2 regions of the Variovorax sp. PAMC26660 genome follow, and region 2 is predicted to be linked to the other one. Evidence: riboswitches for the same ligand, from Rfam matches in the RefSeq annotation. Region 2 holds a riboswitch; the other holds the start of a gene.

Region 1 (7,251 bases), 3.4 Mb from region 2:
TTCCACCCCCGCCGCCACCGACTCGCGCTTCGACAAGCCCGCGCGCGGCTGGCGACGCAAGCTGTTCACCGTGATCTTCGAGGCCGACACGCCTGCCGGCCTGTGGTTCGACCTGGCGCTGATCGCGGTGATCGTGACCAGCGTGCTGGTGGTGATCCTGGACAGCGTGCAGTCGATCCGCGAGCAATGGCGCCCGGTGTTCAACGCGCTCGAATGGGTGTTCACCATTCTCTTCACGCTGGAATACATCGCGCGGCTGTCGTGCGTGAACAAGCCCCTGCGCTATGCACTGAGTTTCTATGGCGTGATCGATCTGCTCGCGCTGCTGCCCACTTTTCTGGTGGCGCTGGCGCCCGAGCTGGCCTACCTGATCGACGTGCGCATCCTGCGGCTGTTGCGCGTGTTCCGCATCTTCAAGCTCTCGCGCTACTCGGTGGAATACCGCGCGCTGGTGCTGGCCGTGGCGTCGAGCCGCCGGAAGATCACCGTGTTCGTCGGCTTCGTGATGCTGGTGGTGCTGGTGATGGGCACGCTGATGTATGTGGTCGAAGGGCCGACGCACGGCTTCACCAGCATTCCGGTGGCGATCTACTGGGCCATCTCGACCATGGCCACGGTGGGCTTCGGCGACCTCGTGCCCAAGACCGACCTGGGCCGCGCGATCGCCTCGGTGATGATGTTGCTGGGCTGGGGCGTGCTGGCCGTGCCCACCGGCATCGTGACGGCAGAGATGGCACGGCGCGGGTCCGACGACGATGCGGCTCCGGTGGCTGTGGCGTCGCGCGGCGTGCTGGCGATGACGCCGCCGCCCACCGCCGCACCTGCGCGACGGATTACGCCTGCGGCCAGACGACGCGCCCTTGCGCAGCATCGTCGAGGCGGGCGATGAAGGCATCGGCGTCGGGTGCGGGGAGCGTGAAGGCAAAGTGCACATCGTCGCCGTGCTGCACCTCATCGAGCACCGCGCCTGCTGCGGCAAGCTCGCGCCGCAACAGCCCCTCGAGCGCATAGGGCACTGCGCACCGCAGGCTGCGCTGCCGCACCAGCGGCACGAGCGTGGCGCCCAGCAGGGCCTGCGCGATGGCGTCGGTGTAGGTCCGCACGAGGCCGCCCGCGCCGAGTTTCACGCCGCCGAAGTAGCGCACCACGGTCGCGAGCGCGCCCTCGATCTCTTGATGACGCAGCACTTCCAGCATCGGCCGGCCGGCCGTGCCGCCGGGCTCGCCGTCGTCGTTGGCCGCTGATTGGCCACCGGCCATCAAGGCCCAGCACACATGCGCAGCCGCGGGGTGCTCGGCCCGCAGCGAGGCGACGACGGCCAGCGCAGCGGCCCGGTCGGGCACCGGCTGCACGCAACCGATGAAGCGGCTCTTCTTGATGACCAGCTCGCTGTGAACCGGTTGCGCCAGCGTGAAGCTCATCCGGTGCGGCGCTTGCGGCTCAGCCGCCCCGCTCGAACTTGAAGACCGCCGTGCTGGCGCGCGCATTCGGCAGCCAGCGCACGTCACGCCCGTTCTGCAGGCCGAACGAATCGAGCACGCGCAGCTTGTTCTTGCCGGCCAGCACTTCGAAGTCCTTGAAGGTGCCCACGCGGATGTTGGGCGTGTCGTACCACTGGTAGGGCAGGCGGCGCGTCACCGGCATGCGGCCGCGCGCCACGCTCAGGCGGTTGGGCCAGTGCGCGAAGTTGGGGAAGGCGACGACGCCGATGCGGCCCACGCGCGCGGTCTCGCGCAGCATGACCTCGGCATTGCGCAGATGCTGCAGCGTGTCGATCTGCAGCACCACGTCGAACGAGGCGTCATCGAACATCGCGAGGCCTTCGTCGAGGTTGAGCTGGATCACGTCGACGCCGCGGCGGATGCACTGCAGCACGTTGCCGTCGGCAATCTCCACGCCATAGCCGCTGCAGCCGCGTTCGCGCTGCAGCAGGTCGAGCAGGGCGCCGTCGCCACAGCCGAGGTCGAGCACGCGCGAGCCTTCGGGCACGAGTGCAGCGATGAGTCGTTGATTGTCGAGGTCGCTCATTGGAATTCCTGCGCCACGCGTTCGAAGTAGGAGCGCACCACGCCCATGTAGCGCACGTCGTCCAGCAGGAAGGCGTCGTGCCCGTGCGGCGCATCGATCTCGGCGTAGCTCACGTTGCGGCGGTTGTCGAGCAGCGCCTTCACCAGTTCGCGGCTGCGCGCGGGCGAAAAGCGCCAGTCGGTCTTGAAGCTCACGAGCAGGAACTTGGCCGTGGCCTGCGCCAGCGCGGTGCTGAGATTGCCGCCGTGGTTGCGGGCGGGGTCGAAGTAGTCGAGCGCGCGGGTGATCAGCAGGTAGGTGTTGGCGTCGAAGTACTCGCTGAACTTGTCGCCCTGGTAGCGCAGGTAGCTCTCGATCTGGAACTCGACGTCCTGCGTGGAGTAGCGGTAGTTAAGGCCGACCGTCTCGCCCTCGACAGCGCTGCGCAGGATGCGGCCGAACTTCTCGTTCATCACGTCGTCGCTGAGGTACGTGATGTGGCCGATCATGCGGGCGATGCGCAGGCCGCGCTTGGGGATCACGCCGTGCTGATAGAAGTGGCCGCCGTGGAAGTCGGGGTCGGTCACGATGGCGCGGCGCGCGACTTCGTTGAAGGCGATGTTCTCGGCCGTGAGGTTGGGTGCGCTGGCCACCACCACGGCGTGGCGCACGCGGTCGGGGTACTGCAGCGTCCACGACAGCGCCTGCATGCCGCCGAGGCTGCCGCCCATGACGGCTGCAAGCGTGCGGATGCCCAGTTCGTCCAGCAATGCGGCCTGGGCGTCGACCCAGTCTTCGACCGTCACCACCGGGAAGTCGGCGCCGTAGACCTGACCGGTGGCCGGGTTGACGTGCATCGGGCCGGTCGAGCCGAAGCAGGAGCCGAGGTTGTTGACGCCGATCACGAAGAAGCGGTCGGTGTCGACCGGCTTGCCCGGCCCGACCATGTTGTCCCACCAGCCCTCGGAGCGGGCCTGGCCTTCGTAGACCCCCGCGACGTGGTGCGAGGCATTGAGCGCATGGCACACCAGCACCGCATTGCTGCGGTCGGCGTTCAGCGTGCCATAGGTCTCGTAGGCGAGTGTGTAGTCGCTGATCGACGTGCCGCTGCGCAAGGCCAGCGGGCCTGCGAACTGCATCGACTGCGAAGTGACGACCAAAGGTGACGGCATGAATGAAAAAACCCGGCCTCGCCAAAAACGAGCCGGGTCCGGCAGCCGTCTTTAGCAGAATTTATAAAGCGCCCGCAAGCTGTAGCAAATCGGCGCAGAGCAAGTATATCCCCCAGGCTTCGCGCACTTCGTGTCGCTTCTCCAACCCCCTTTCCGGGGGCAACACCAGCGGCCCGGCAAAGCCGGTTCCGCGGTGTTCCTGGAAGGAGCCCGCCCCTCTACCAGCCCACGATCATGACGACGCCCAGCACCAGGAAGATCGCGGCGGAGATGCCATGCACGAGCTTGATGGGAACGCGCTTGACGATCTTGTCGCCAAGCCACACCACAGGCGCATTGGCCAGCATCATGCCCAGCGTGGTGCCGGCAACGACCCAGAAATAGTCCTGGGTGAAGCGGGCTGCGAGCATGACGGTGGCGATCTGCGTCTTGTCGCCCATCTCGGCCAGGAAGAACGCGATGACCGTGGTGCCGAAGACGCCGAAGTGCGAGGCACCGGGGGCGTCGTCATCGTCGAGCTTGTCGGGAATCAGCATCCAGGCGGCCATCGCGATGAACGAGCCGCCCAGGATCCAGCGAAGGACCTCGGGCCCCAGCCAGTGCGTGATGTAGTTGCCGACGGCACCCGCAAGGGCATGGTTGACGATGGTGGCGACGAAGATGCCCAGCACGATCGGCCAGGGTTTCCTGAAACGGGCAGCGAGCAAGAGGGCCAGAAGTTGGGTCTTGTCGCCCATTTCGGCGAGCGCAACTACGCCGGTTGCAACGAGAAAAGCTTCCATGATGAACGTGGGTTCCTTGGGCCGAAGGACGCAATTGACCGTGCAACACCTTCGGCCATATTTCCCGAAGTTGCACGGTCAAAGGTCTCGCCAGGTGTTTTCACTGCACGCGCCATGTCCTGTGTGGGGCAGGACAAGTCTGTTGACGCGGGCCCTTCTCGAAGTCGGAAGGCGGCTACTCCCCAATGACGGGGCGGATTCTACCTGCAGCCCTCAAGACCTCGGCTGAATTCGGTAAGCGTGCGCTCGCTTTTTTAGTTTTGACAAGTGCTACCTCAAGAATCAATTTTCTGCTTGCATTTCGCATATTTCACCCATAATGCAAGAGCCTCCCTCTTAATTTTGGTGGGGAGGCAGTTCGGTGATCGGTCAGTTTCGCGCGACTCGACGGCTCTCGTTTGAGTGATGCTTTCGGGACTCCATCGCTTTTCTTGATGTGTTTATAGGAGTCCCTTGATGGGCAACAAACTGTACGTCGGCAACCTGCCTTACTCGGTGCGCGACGGTGATCTCGAACAGGCCTTCGGCCAGTTCGGCGCAGTGACCAGCGCCAAGGTCATGATGGAACGCGACACGGGCCGCTCGAAGGGCTTCGGCTTTGTCGAAATGGGCAGTGACGCGGAAGCACAGGCAGCCATCACCGGCATGAACGGCCAGCCCCTGGGCGGCCGCAGCGTCGTCGTCAATGAAGCACGTCCCATGGAAGCACGTCCCCCGCGCAGCGGTGGTGGCGGCGGCTACGGTGGTGGCGGCGGTGGTTATGGCGGCGGTGGTGGCGGAGGCTACGGCGGCGGCGGTGGTGGCTACGGTGGTGGTGGCGGCGATCGCAGCGGCGGCGGCGGTGGTCGCTCGGGTGGCGGCGGCTACGGCGGCGGCGGTGGTGGCCGCAGTGGCGGCGGCGGCGGTGGTGGCGATGGCGGTTTCCGCAGCCCCTACGGCGCTGGCCCCCGTGGCGGCGGCGGTGGTGGTCGCAGCGGTGGTGGCGGCGGCTACGGTGGTGGCGGCAACAGCGGCTACTGATTCCCGCGCTTCAACGCACACAGACAAAAGGCTCCCTCGGGAGCCTTTTTCAATGGCAATGGATCTGTGCCTGGCGCTTTTTCTTCTTCAGGCTTCGCCGCTGCGCTTCTTGCGCTCGCGGCCCTGCACCGCCCGGTCAAGCACGGCATTGGGCAGCATGCGCATGATCTTGGCGACCACGCCCATCTGCCAGGGAATCACGCGGTAGCTCGTGCCGGACTCGATGGCGCGCAGCGCCTGCGCGGCGAAGTCCTCGGCCTTCATCAGGAAGGGCATGCCGTAGCGGTTGCCTTGCGTGAGCGGCGTGTCGATATAGCCCGGGCAGAGCGTGACGACCTTGACGCCGCTGTTGTGCAGCTCGCCGCGCAGGCTCTCGCAGTACGCGACCACGCCAGCCTTGCTGGCGCAATACGCGCCATGCCCCGGCAGCCCGCGAATGGCAGCGACGCTGGCGATGCCGACCAGCCGGCCGCTGCCGCGCTTTTCCATCGCTTTCACGAACGGATGGAAAGTAGCGGCCAGTCCGACGTTGTTGGTGGCGAAGGTCTGCGCCAGCACGTCGAGGTCCGCGCGCTGCGCCGTGTCGATGCCAACGCTGATGCCTGCATTGGCGATCACCACGTCGGGCAGCCCCTGCTGCGCGATGCAGGCGACGCCGGCAGCCACGATGCTGTCCGTTTGCGCCACGTCGGCGCTGTAGATTTGGTAGCGGTCTGCGCTTAGCTGACGGGCGTTCGCCCATGATTCGATCTCCGCCGTGCGCCGTGCGACCAGCGCCAGGCGATAGCCCGCGTCGCTGAAGCTCGCGGCCAGGGCCTGGCCGATGCCGCTCGATGCGCCGGTGATGAAGACAAGCGGGGACGTGGTCATGCGTGAGTGGCTTCCGGGTGTTTTCTTTTTTTCTTCAGCGCTTCTTGGCCGGAGCCGCAGCCATCGCCGGCGACGGCATCAGCATGCCGCGCACCCGGCCGTTCAGGTTGGCTACGCCGCTCAGGTTGTCATAGTCGAGCGTGTCGCCCGTGAACTGGTCGGTGCCGCGAAGGAGCGTGACCGGCTGGTTCGACGTGACGCGCTCGGTGTCGAGAAAGGTGTGCAGGAACTCGCCGCGGAATTCGAGGCGCGGCATCGGCTTGCCGTTGGCGCCCACCGACGGGTCGCGAATGACGATGGCATTGCCGAACAGTTGGATTTCGCTGCCATCGGAGTTCGACAGACCGCGGTTGGCCGTCGAGCGCGTGACCAGTCCTTCGGGGGACACGGAGCGCATGCGCACCTTGTCCACCTCGATGGTGTCTGTGTCCGGATAGTGCCGCCCTTCAGTGCCATGAAGCTCGCTGCGCAGCTCGCCGCTGGGCAGGAAATTCTTGATCACGAAGTCGCGCATGAAGTAATCGGGCTCATGCGTGGGCGCGGTCTTGGCGGAAGGCTCCAGCAGCTTGGGCGCATTGCGCACCAGCCAGTAGGTGCCCAGCGCCACGGCCGCCGTCAGGATGATCGGCAGATAGATCGTCGCGCGGTCGAGCACATTGCGCACCTGGCTCCACACGCGTTGGATGTCGTTCATCGGTTCGGGCCCATGGCAGCCTCGAGCAGCGGCCGGTACTGGCCGCAGGCTGTCAGAAGCAGATCGCAGAATTCGCGCGCCGCACCTTCGCCGCCGCGCGCCTTGGTGACGTAGCGCGCAATGCCGCGCACCTCGGCGTGCGCGTTGGCCGGCGCTGCGGCAAAGCCGACGCGGGTCAACACCGGCAGGTCGGGCCAGTCGTCGCCGATGGCAGCGGCCTGCGCCCAGTTGAAGCCAAGCTGTTCGAGCATGGCTTGGGCGGCAGGCAGCTTGTCTTCGGTGCCGTAGCGCACGTGCTCGATGCCCAGCGCTTCGAGCCGCACGCGCAGCGGCTTGGAATCGCGCCCGGTGATCACGGCCGGCGTGATGCCCGCCTTGCGCAGCAGCTTCAGGCCGTAGCCATCGAGGATGCTGAAGCGCTTGAGCGTTTCGCCGTGTTCGGTGAAGTACACGCCGCCATCGGTCAGCACGCCGTCGATGTCGAAGAAGACGATGCGCACATCCTGTGCGGCGAGCAAGGTCTCGGCCTGGAACTCGAGCGGCATCAGATGACCTTCGCGCGCATCAGGTCGTTGGTGTTGATCGCGCCAACGATCACGCCCGCGCCGTCGATCACGAACAGGCGGGTGATGCCGCATTGCTCCATCAGCTCGGCGGCTTCCACCGCCAGCGCGTCGACGCGGATGGTGCGCGGCTCGCGGTGCAT
Region 2 (7,251 bases):
GTAGTCGGAGGCCACAAAAAGCGCGGGCAGCGGCAGGTCTGCCGTCAGCGCCTCGCCGCGCGACACGGAGCGCACGAACCATCCGGGCGGCGGTGCCACCAGCCAGGTGCCGCCTGTGACGGCCGCCAGTTGCGCGGCGTTCCATGTCTGCCTGGGCTCACCCGGCAGATCGGGTGGCAAGGCCTCGGGCGGGAACACGCGATAGCGCGGCATCGGCGGAAACACCTTGGGTGGCGCCGGCGTCGGCTTGTCGGCATGGACGGTGAAGTCCACGAACAACTGCAGCCGCTCGCGTTCCACCTGCGCGGTCGCGGTGACGAGGCCGACTTCGATCTGCAGCTCGACGTCGTACAGCGGTGCGGCCGGTGGCCGCAGGCGGTGAACGTCGCGGTAGATCAGGCCGGGCTGCCAGCGGCTGGTGGGCCACGTCCAGTCGCACGGGTCGTGATCGGTCGACAGGCCCCAGGCCGGCGCGTCGACACAGGTGAAGGGAAAGGCGCAGATGTCGAGGCGCCAGTCGATGCCGGTGGGCTGGTCGAGTTGCCAGAAGGTCTCGACCGTCACGCTGCCGCGCCCGGTGAGCCGATCGGGCGTGACCCGCGCACCGAGCAGGCGAAGCGGGCCCAGCGGCACCGGCGATTCGAGCCGCGCCGCGCGGGGCACTTCGTTCGCGAGCCATTCTTCTTGTGGTTGTGTGGCCGCACGGATCGCATCCGGGTGGTGCCCCCTTCGCGGAAGAAGCGGCAACGACACCGGCTTGCGGTAGGGCGGTTGCAGGTCGATGAAGCACTGGCCGGTGGCGGCGAGCTTGAACGCCGAACCGAGGGCCTGGCTTTTCTGGAGGAATCGGCTGGCGGCCGCCGCAGCCTGCGGGCCTTCGAGCTGCACTGTCTGGCCGAAGCCCAGGCGCAGGGGTGTGAACACCACGCGCTGCACGCCGCTGTTGCCCAACTGAAGCGAGAACACGCCGCTCTCGCCTTCGTCGTGCATCGTGTCGCGCAGAAGGTCGCCGGCGCCGTGGACGATGGGCCGGTCGCGGTAGATCTCGACGCCTTGTTGCCCCCGGGTTGCGGTGCCAAGGACCGCATCGGCCCCGGCATCGATCAGCGCGCGGCCGATGGCCGTCCGGTCCGCATCGGAATTCGCTGGCGTGCCGTCGCTGCCCCAATGCACTGCCACCAGCACCACGTGCGCCTGCAGGCGTGCTGCGGCCATGCGAGGTGCCAAGCATGCCGTCCACGCAGTCGGCGAAGACGGCGGCAGGTACGCGTTGCCAGCGCTCGCCTCGCCGGCCGCGAGCTTCGGTGCGGCGGCGTCGAGCGAGAACAGTGCGACGTTCAGATGGCCCGCGCGGCGCAGGACGGGTTGCAGCGCTGCTTCCAGCGTCGGCCCCGAACCGGCGTGGCCGATGCCGGCCGCGTTGAGCAGGGCCGTCTGGTGCCCACGGGCTTTGTCGTCACCGCTGTGGCGATTGGCCGTGGCGATCACGTCGATGCCTGCCTCGCCGAGAAGGCGCAGCATCTCGGGGCGCGCGTGGCGGCGGTCCGAACTGTCGTCGCCGCTCGCGGTGTCCTGCGGCCCATGCAATGACGACACCACGCAGGCCAGGCTGGCAATGCCGAGATCGGCCTGCGCCATCACCGGAACCCCGCCGAGCACGGCCGACCAGCCCAGCTCTTGCGTGCGATGGTGCTGCCGGCCACCCAGGTTGATGTCACCGCCCCAGGCGACCACCGGCCCGTCGGTGGGCGACAACAGGGTAGATGCAGCACCTTCGCCTGCATCGTCCGCTGTCGCCTGCAGAAACTTCAGGCAGGCCGCGCAGTCCCGAAGACCGCAGGCCACGTCCTCGATGTCCAACCGGAACCCCAAGGCCCGGTTGAAGAAGGCGCCGCGGACCCGTGCGGGGTCGGGGAAGAACATCGCCAGCTCGGGCCAGAAATGACTGTCGACCAGACGGTGCGCGCGCTCTTCCAGCGCCAGGCGCAGCCTGTGCCGGTCAAGCCCGGCAAGCAAGGGCCGCAGCACGGGATTCGCGGCCAGCCTCGACACCATGTCGAACGCGGCGATCAGCGGCATGGGTCCCGTCGGGACGGCGCTGGCGTCCAGCTGGGCCGCAAGGTGCTGCAGGCCGAACTGAAAGATCACTGGCTCGGGCCGGTAGCGGCTCAGCTCATTGATGCCGCTGGCCAGCCAGGGGTCATCGGTGCGCTTGTCGCCGGTGGCTATGAAGTGTTCGAAGAGCCGGCCGGCCGCGGTGAGCCAGCGGCGCTCGCCAGTCAGGCTGTAAAGGCGCAAGAGACCGAACCCGGTCAGGCCTTCGCTGCGGCTGGCGTCGTGTGTGTGCACGATGCCCAGCGCCAGTTGCGTCATCAATGCCAGGTGTGTGGTGTCGCCGGTTGACTTGGTGTAGGCGACCAGTGCGAGCAGGCAGGCCGCGTTGCCGTCGAACCGCGCCTGGCCACCGGGGCCGGCGAGACCGGCTGCGAGCGTGCCGTCTTGCAACGGCGTTGTCCGGATCAGTGTGGTGGTCAGGCGGGCGAGCGCGCGGTGCATGGCTGCCTTGTGGGCGTCCGCCTTTGTGAAAGCAGAGGCTTCCACCAGCGCATGAACGGCGTGCGCGTGGCGCAGCGCATCGAAAGCGAGGGCAGAAGGGGCGGCGTGGGGAACACCGCCATCATCGAACGTGCCGTCCGGTCGCACGCGTGCCGCGAGATGGTCGCTGCCGTCTGCGATGAGCTGGCGCAACTGCGGCGCGCTCCACCGGGACCGCGAGCGGTAGCCCGTTGCGGCCCCCTCGGCACCGAGCGGATGCACGCCTTCCGCATCCACCAGCACGGCGTGGGTACGGAAGCACCACACGGGCGCGGCGGCGTCGTCGGGAAAGGCGAGATCGATGCCGAAGCGGTGGCGGCCACAGGCATGCAGGTTCACGGGATGCGGTTGCGCATGCGTCGCGCCGGGTTCCTGGAGGATGGCGTGGCCGGCGATTTCCTGCGCAAGCAGCGCCACGTCGAACCGCGCGTCGAAGGCGACGCCTTCGCGAAAGCGAGGTGGCGGGTTTTGCGAGAGGCGGGTCTTGAGCTCGCCCCAGGTCAGCATCTGTACCTGGCTCACCACATCCACGCGCAGGCTTTGCAGCGGGTGTGAAGAGCGCGCGGCAACGAAGGCCTCCAGCGCCTGCGTGCCTTGCTGCCAGGCCGCCTCCAGGTCTTCGCCACGTGCCGCGTGCACGTGGGCGCGATCGACGCCGTTGTGCAGTGCGAAGAACACGACACAGCCGGCGGTGCCAGCCGGTGCAAAGGCCTGCGGCGATGCGCCGCGGGAAGTCGCCAGGCCCTGCCAAGCGCTGTCCAGAAGATCGCTGAGATTCACTGCGTTGATCCCGGTCTCCGCCCGGCTGCCATGGGCGTTGTTCTTTTAGGTGGCGGCAGTCTATCGTTTGGCTGCAAACCAAAGCATGAACCCCTAGATGCCTTGGTGTCTCTGGTGCCGCCCCAGCGCAGCCGATCAGCGCGGCTGCTGTTGCGTGGTGCAGTGAATGCCGCCGCCGCCTGCGGCGATGGCATCGATGTCGAGCTGCACCACCTCGCGCTTCGGAAACAGGTCCCGCAGCAGTGCGCGCGCGTTGGCATCGGCGCGCGCATCGCCGAACTGCGGGCCGATGACGGCGCCGTTGCACACGTAGAAGTTGATGTAGCCCGCCGCGAACTCGTCCGTCTCGAACGTGCTGCGCACTGTCTCGGGACCCTTGAGCACTTCCACGCGCAAGCGCTGGCCGCGTGCGTCGGTGGCCTGCTGCAAGATTTCCAGGTGGCGCCGGGTCACGGCGTGGTCGTAGGAGTCCGGGTCGTCGTCGACGCCTGCAACCACCACCCCCGGCGCGGCAAAGCGCGCATAGAAGTCGGTGTGCCCGTCGGTGATGTCGCGGCCCGCGATGCCGGGCAGCCAGATGATCTTGCGCAGGCCCAGCAGGCGCTTGAGTTCTGCTTCGCAGGCCTCCTTGCGCAAGCCGGGGTTGCGGTTGGCATTGAGCACGCAGCTCTCGGTGATGATGGCCGTGCCCGCGCCGTCGACCTCGATGCCGCCGCCTTCGAGCACGAGCCGCGTGCTCAGGCGTTGCCCTTTAGCGGTGTCGGTCACGTACTCGGCCACCTCGGCGTCGCGTGCATGGGCCTGCTTGCCGCCCCAGCCATTGAAGTTGAAGTCGATACCGGCCCATTCGCCGGCGGCATTGCGCACGAACACCGGCCCGGTGTCGCGCATCCAGAGATCGTCCACCGGCTGCACTTCGAGTTGCACGCGGTTGCCGCACAGCCTGGCTGCCAGGTCATGCTCCTGCTCGCGCACGAGCATGTGCACGGGCTCGAAGTCGGCGATGGTGCGGGCGATGGTGGCCAGGTGCTCGCGCGCCGGCTTCAGCAAGCGCCGTCCCCAGACTTTTTCGCTGGGGCCGAAAGACATCCAGGTGGCGCGGTGCGCATCGCCTTCGTCCGGCATGCGCCAGGTCTCGGGGGCGGCGGCAACCGAAGACGGCGCAGCGGCCCAACCCAGCGGCGCAAGGCTCAGTCCGTTCAGCAGGCGGCGGCGGGTCATTGAAAAGTGCATCTCTCGAAGCCGATCAGAACTTGGAAAGAGGGCAGCCTGGCGTTGGACATATGAGTTCAATGGATGGGGGCGCCGATGCGGGGAGCCGCTTGGCCGTTTGCGGATTCTGACTAGAATCGCCACTCCCTTGGGGAGTAGCCGGCTTCCGGACTTCGGAAGCGCTCACGTCAACATACTCGGTTCGCACCATGCGAGCCGTGGCGTGAGCAACCGACAGGTTGGCGAGACCAGCGGCGCATGAACACGGCATTGGCCGGCGGGTTCGTGCGCTGCGGCGTCTTGAACCGGCCTTTGCTACTACCCACCATGAACATTGCCTCCACGATCCTTCTTGCATTCGCCATGTCGACGGATGCTTTCGCCGCTGCTGTCGGCAAAGGCGCAGCACTTCGCAAACCCTCCTGGCGCGAGGCCTTGCGCACCGGCCTCATCTTCGGCGTCATCGAGGCGTTGACACCCGTCATCGGCTGGGCTGCCGGCCTGGCCGCCGCCAGCTATGTCGCCCGGTGGGACCACTGGATCGCGGTCACGCTGCTCAGCGTGCTGGGGCTGCGGATGATCTGGGCGGGCTTCGGCGCACCCGATGCGGTGGAAGACAAGCCCGAACGCAACTCCTTCTGGACACTCGCGGTGACCGGCTTCGCCACCAGCATCGACGCGATGGCCGTGGGCGTCGGGCTGGCCTTCATCAACGTCAACATCGCCTGGACTGCGCTGGCCATCGGCCTTGCCACCATGACGATGGTGACCATCGGTGTGATGGTCGGGCGCGTGCTGGGTGCGGTGATCGGCAAGCGCGCGGAAATCCTGGGCGGCCTGGTACTGATCGGCATCGGCTTCCTGATCCTGTACGAGCACCTGAACGGCCTGGCCTGAGGCGCTGAAAAAAATGGGCGCCCGGCGCCCATTTTGAACACCTAAGCACTAGCATCCGGGGCATAAGACAGACAAGGACCCCCCATGGAGACGTACCCGACCCTTCGCCAGGCCACAGGCGTTGCCCGCATTCTCAGCAAGCGCTCGTCTTGCACCATCGTGGTCTATCGCCAGGGAGATGAAAGGTTCGTGGCGGCGCATTCCGCCGACCGTGTCGATGGCACCATCGAAAGCGTGTACCGCGACGGGTACGTTGTGCCGACGCTCCTGAGCAAGACGACACGCTGACGCGTCAGCGGCCGTGGGGCGCGTCCCCCGCGGCCTGCATCGCGATCCACTCCCATACCGCACGAATCGCCGGCTCTTTCTCGCGTCCGCTCGCGGTGGCCAGAAAGTAGCTGCCCGTGTCGAGCGCAGGCCCGAACGGCTGCACCAGCGCACCGCTGCGCACTTCTTCCGCCGCCAGCGTGAGGCTCAACAGCGCCACGCCATGCCCGCCGAGCGCGGCGAGCATCGCGTGCGTCTCGTCTGAAAACGAAAGGCCCGAAGCCTTCAGCGCCCGGCCCCTCGGCGGCGTGATGCCGGCCTCGCGAAACCAGCGCGGCCACACCGCAGGCGCCAGTGCCTGCGGCTGCCAGTCGCAGTGGATCAACTGGTGCTTCGGCAGATCGCCCACGCGCGTGAGGCCCAGCATCGGACTGCACAGCGGCGCGTAGCGCTCGGGCATCAGCTCGCGCGACGCAAGGCCGGGCCAGTTGCCGCTGCCCGAGCGCACCGCGATGTCGGCGTCGCCCCTTGCAAGGTCGACCAGCGTGTCGCTCGCATGCAGCCGCAGCTCGACGCCAGGGCAGGCCTCGCGGAAAGCCACCATGCGCGGCAACACCCACCGCGCGGCAAACGCCGTGTTCGTGGTGAGCGTGACGGCCTGCGATGCGGCAGGGCGCCGCAGCTTGTCGACACCGGCTTCGAGCACGTCGAAGCCCATGCGCAGGTCGTCGAACAGCCGCTGGCCCGCAGGCGTGAGCGCCAGTTGCCGCGTCAGGCGCCGAAACAGCGGCTGCCCCAGCGTGTCTTCGAGCGCGCGCACCTGGTGGCTGATGGCAGAGGGCGTGACCGAGAGTTCGAGCGCCGCGCGCTGAAAGCTCCGGTGCGCGGCTGCAGCCTCGAAGGCGCGCAGCGACAGCAGCGGAGGCAGGCGCCGGGGCGGCCGGACAGATGAGCCAATCTCGTTCATGAGAGGAAAAATGATCGTTTGTGGATGGCCTTGATCATGCCTAGATTCAGGACCTGTGCAGCCATTCTGACTGCACAGGACAGAACAAACCGACTCATCCATCAAGACCATGACACTGAACCTTCTCCACATCGACGCCAGCGCCCGTGCGGGCCGTTCCGACATCGACCTCCACGGCTCGCACACGCGTCGCCTTTCCGCGCGCTTTGTCGAGCACTGGCGCAAGGCGCGGCCGGACGACCGCATCGACTACCTCGATGTCGGCCAGCAGCCGCCCGCGCACGTCACCGGCCGCTGGATCCATGCGGCCTTCACGCCGCCGGCCGAGCGCGAACCGTGGATGGCCGACGTGCTCGCCGAGAGCGACCGTCTGGTCGACCAGCTCATCGCCGCCGATGTCGTCGTGGTCGGCCTGCCGATGTACAACTTCGGCGCGCCGGCGCAGTTCAAGGCATGGATCGACAACATCGTGCGCGTGGGCCGCACCTTCGGTTTCGATCGTTCGCGCGGCGCCGTGCCTTACTGGCCGCTGC

Evidence for each region. A riboswitch is a leader RNA that binds a small molecule or an ion and turns the genes downstream of it on or off. The one in region 2 is predicted to bind manganese.
Region 1: it holds a riboswitch for manganese, as region 2 does, so the genes downstream of both, H7F35_RS11725 (TMEM165/GDT1 family protein) here and mntP (manganese efflux pump MntP) in region 2, are expected to answer to the same signal.

Annotation. Positions count from the first base shown of each region.
Region 1 is NZ_CP060295.1:2,420,198-2,427,448, forward strand. Features, by position in the region: gene H7F35_RS11705 (ion transporter) at 1-889, shown strand, start outside; gene H7F35_RS11710 (IMPACT family protein) at 834-1,421, opposite strand; gene metW (methionine biosynthesis protein MetW) at 1,441-2,028, opposite strand; gene H7F35_RS11720 (homoserine O-acetyltransferase) at 2,025-3,179, opposite strand; gene H7F35_RS11725 (TMEM165/GDT1 family protein) at 3,398-3,961, opposite strand; yybP-ykoY riboswitch at 4,015-4,157, opposite strand; gene H7F35_RS11730 (RNA recognition motif domain-containing protein) at 4,418-4,981, shown strand; gene H7F35_RS11735 (SDR family oxidoreductase) at 5,069-5,851, opposite strand; gene lptC (LPS export ABC transporter periplasmic protein LptC) at 5,886-6,545, opposite strand; gene H7F35_RS11745 (KdsC family phosphatase) at 6,542-7,090, opposite strand; gene H7F35_RS11750 (SIS domain-containing protein) at 7,090-7,251, opposite strand, start outside.
Region 2 is NZ_CP060295.1:6,435,664-6,442,914, reverse strand. Features, by position in the region: gene H7F35_RS30240 (Mur ligase family protein) at 1-3,375, opposite strand, end outside; gene H7F35_RS30235 (agmatine/peptidylarginine deiminase) at 3,511-4,596, opposite strand; yybP-ykoY riboswitch at 4,733-4,902, shown strand; gene mntP (manganese efflux pump MntP) at 4,915-5,484, shown strand; gene H7F35_RS30225 (hypothetical protein) at 5,569-5,772, shown strand; gene H7F35_RS30220 (LysR substrate-binding domain-containing protein) at 5,777-6,718, opposite strand; gene H7F35_RS30215 (FMN-dependent NADH-azoreductase) at 6,828-7,251, shown strand, end outside.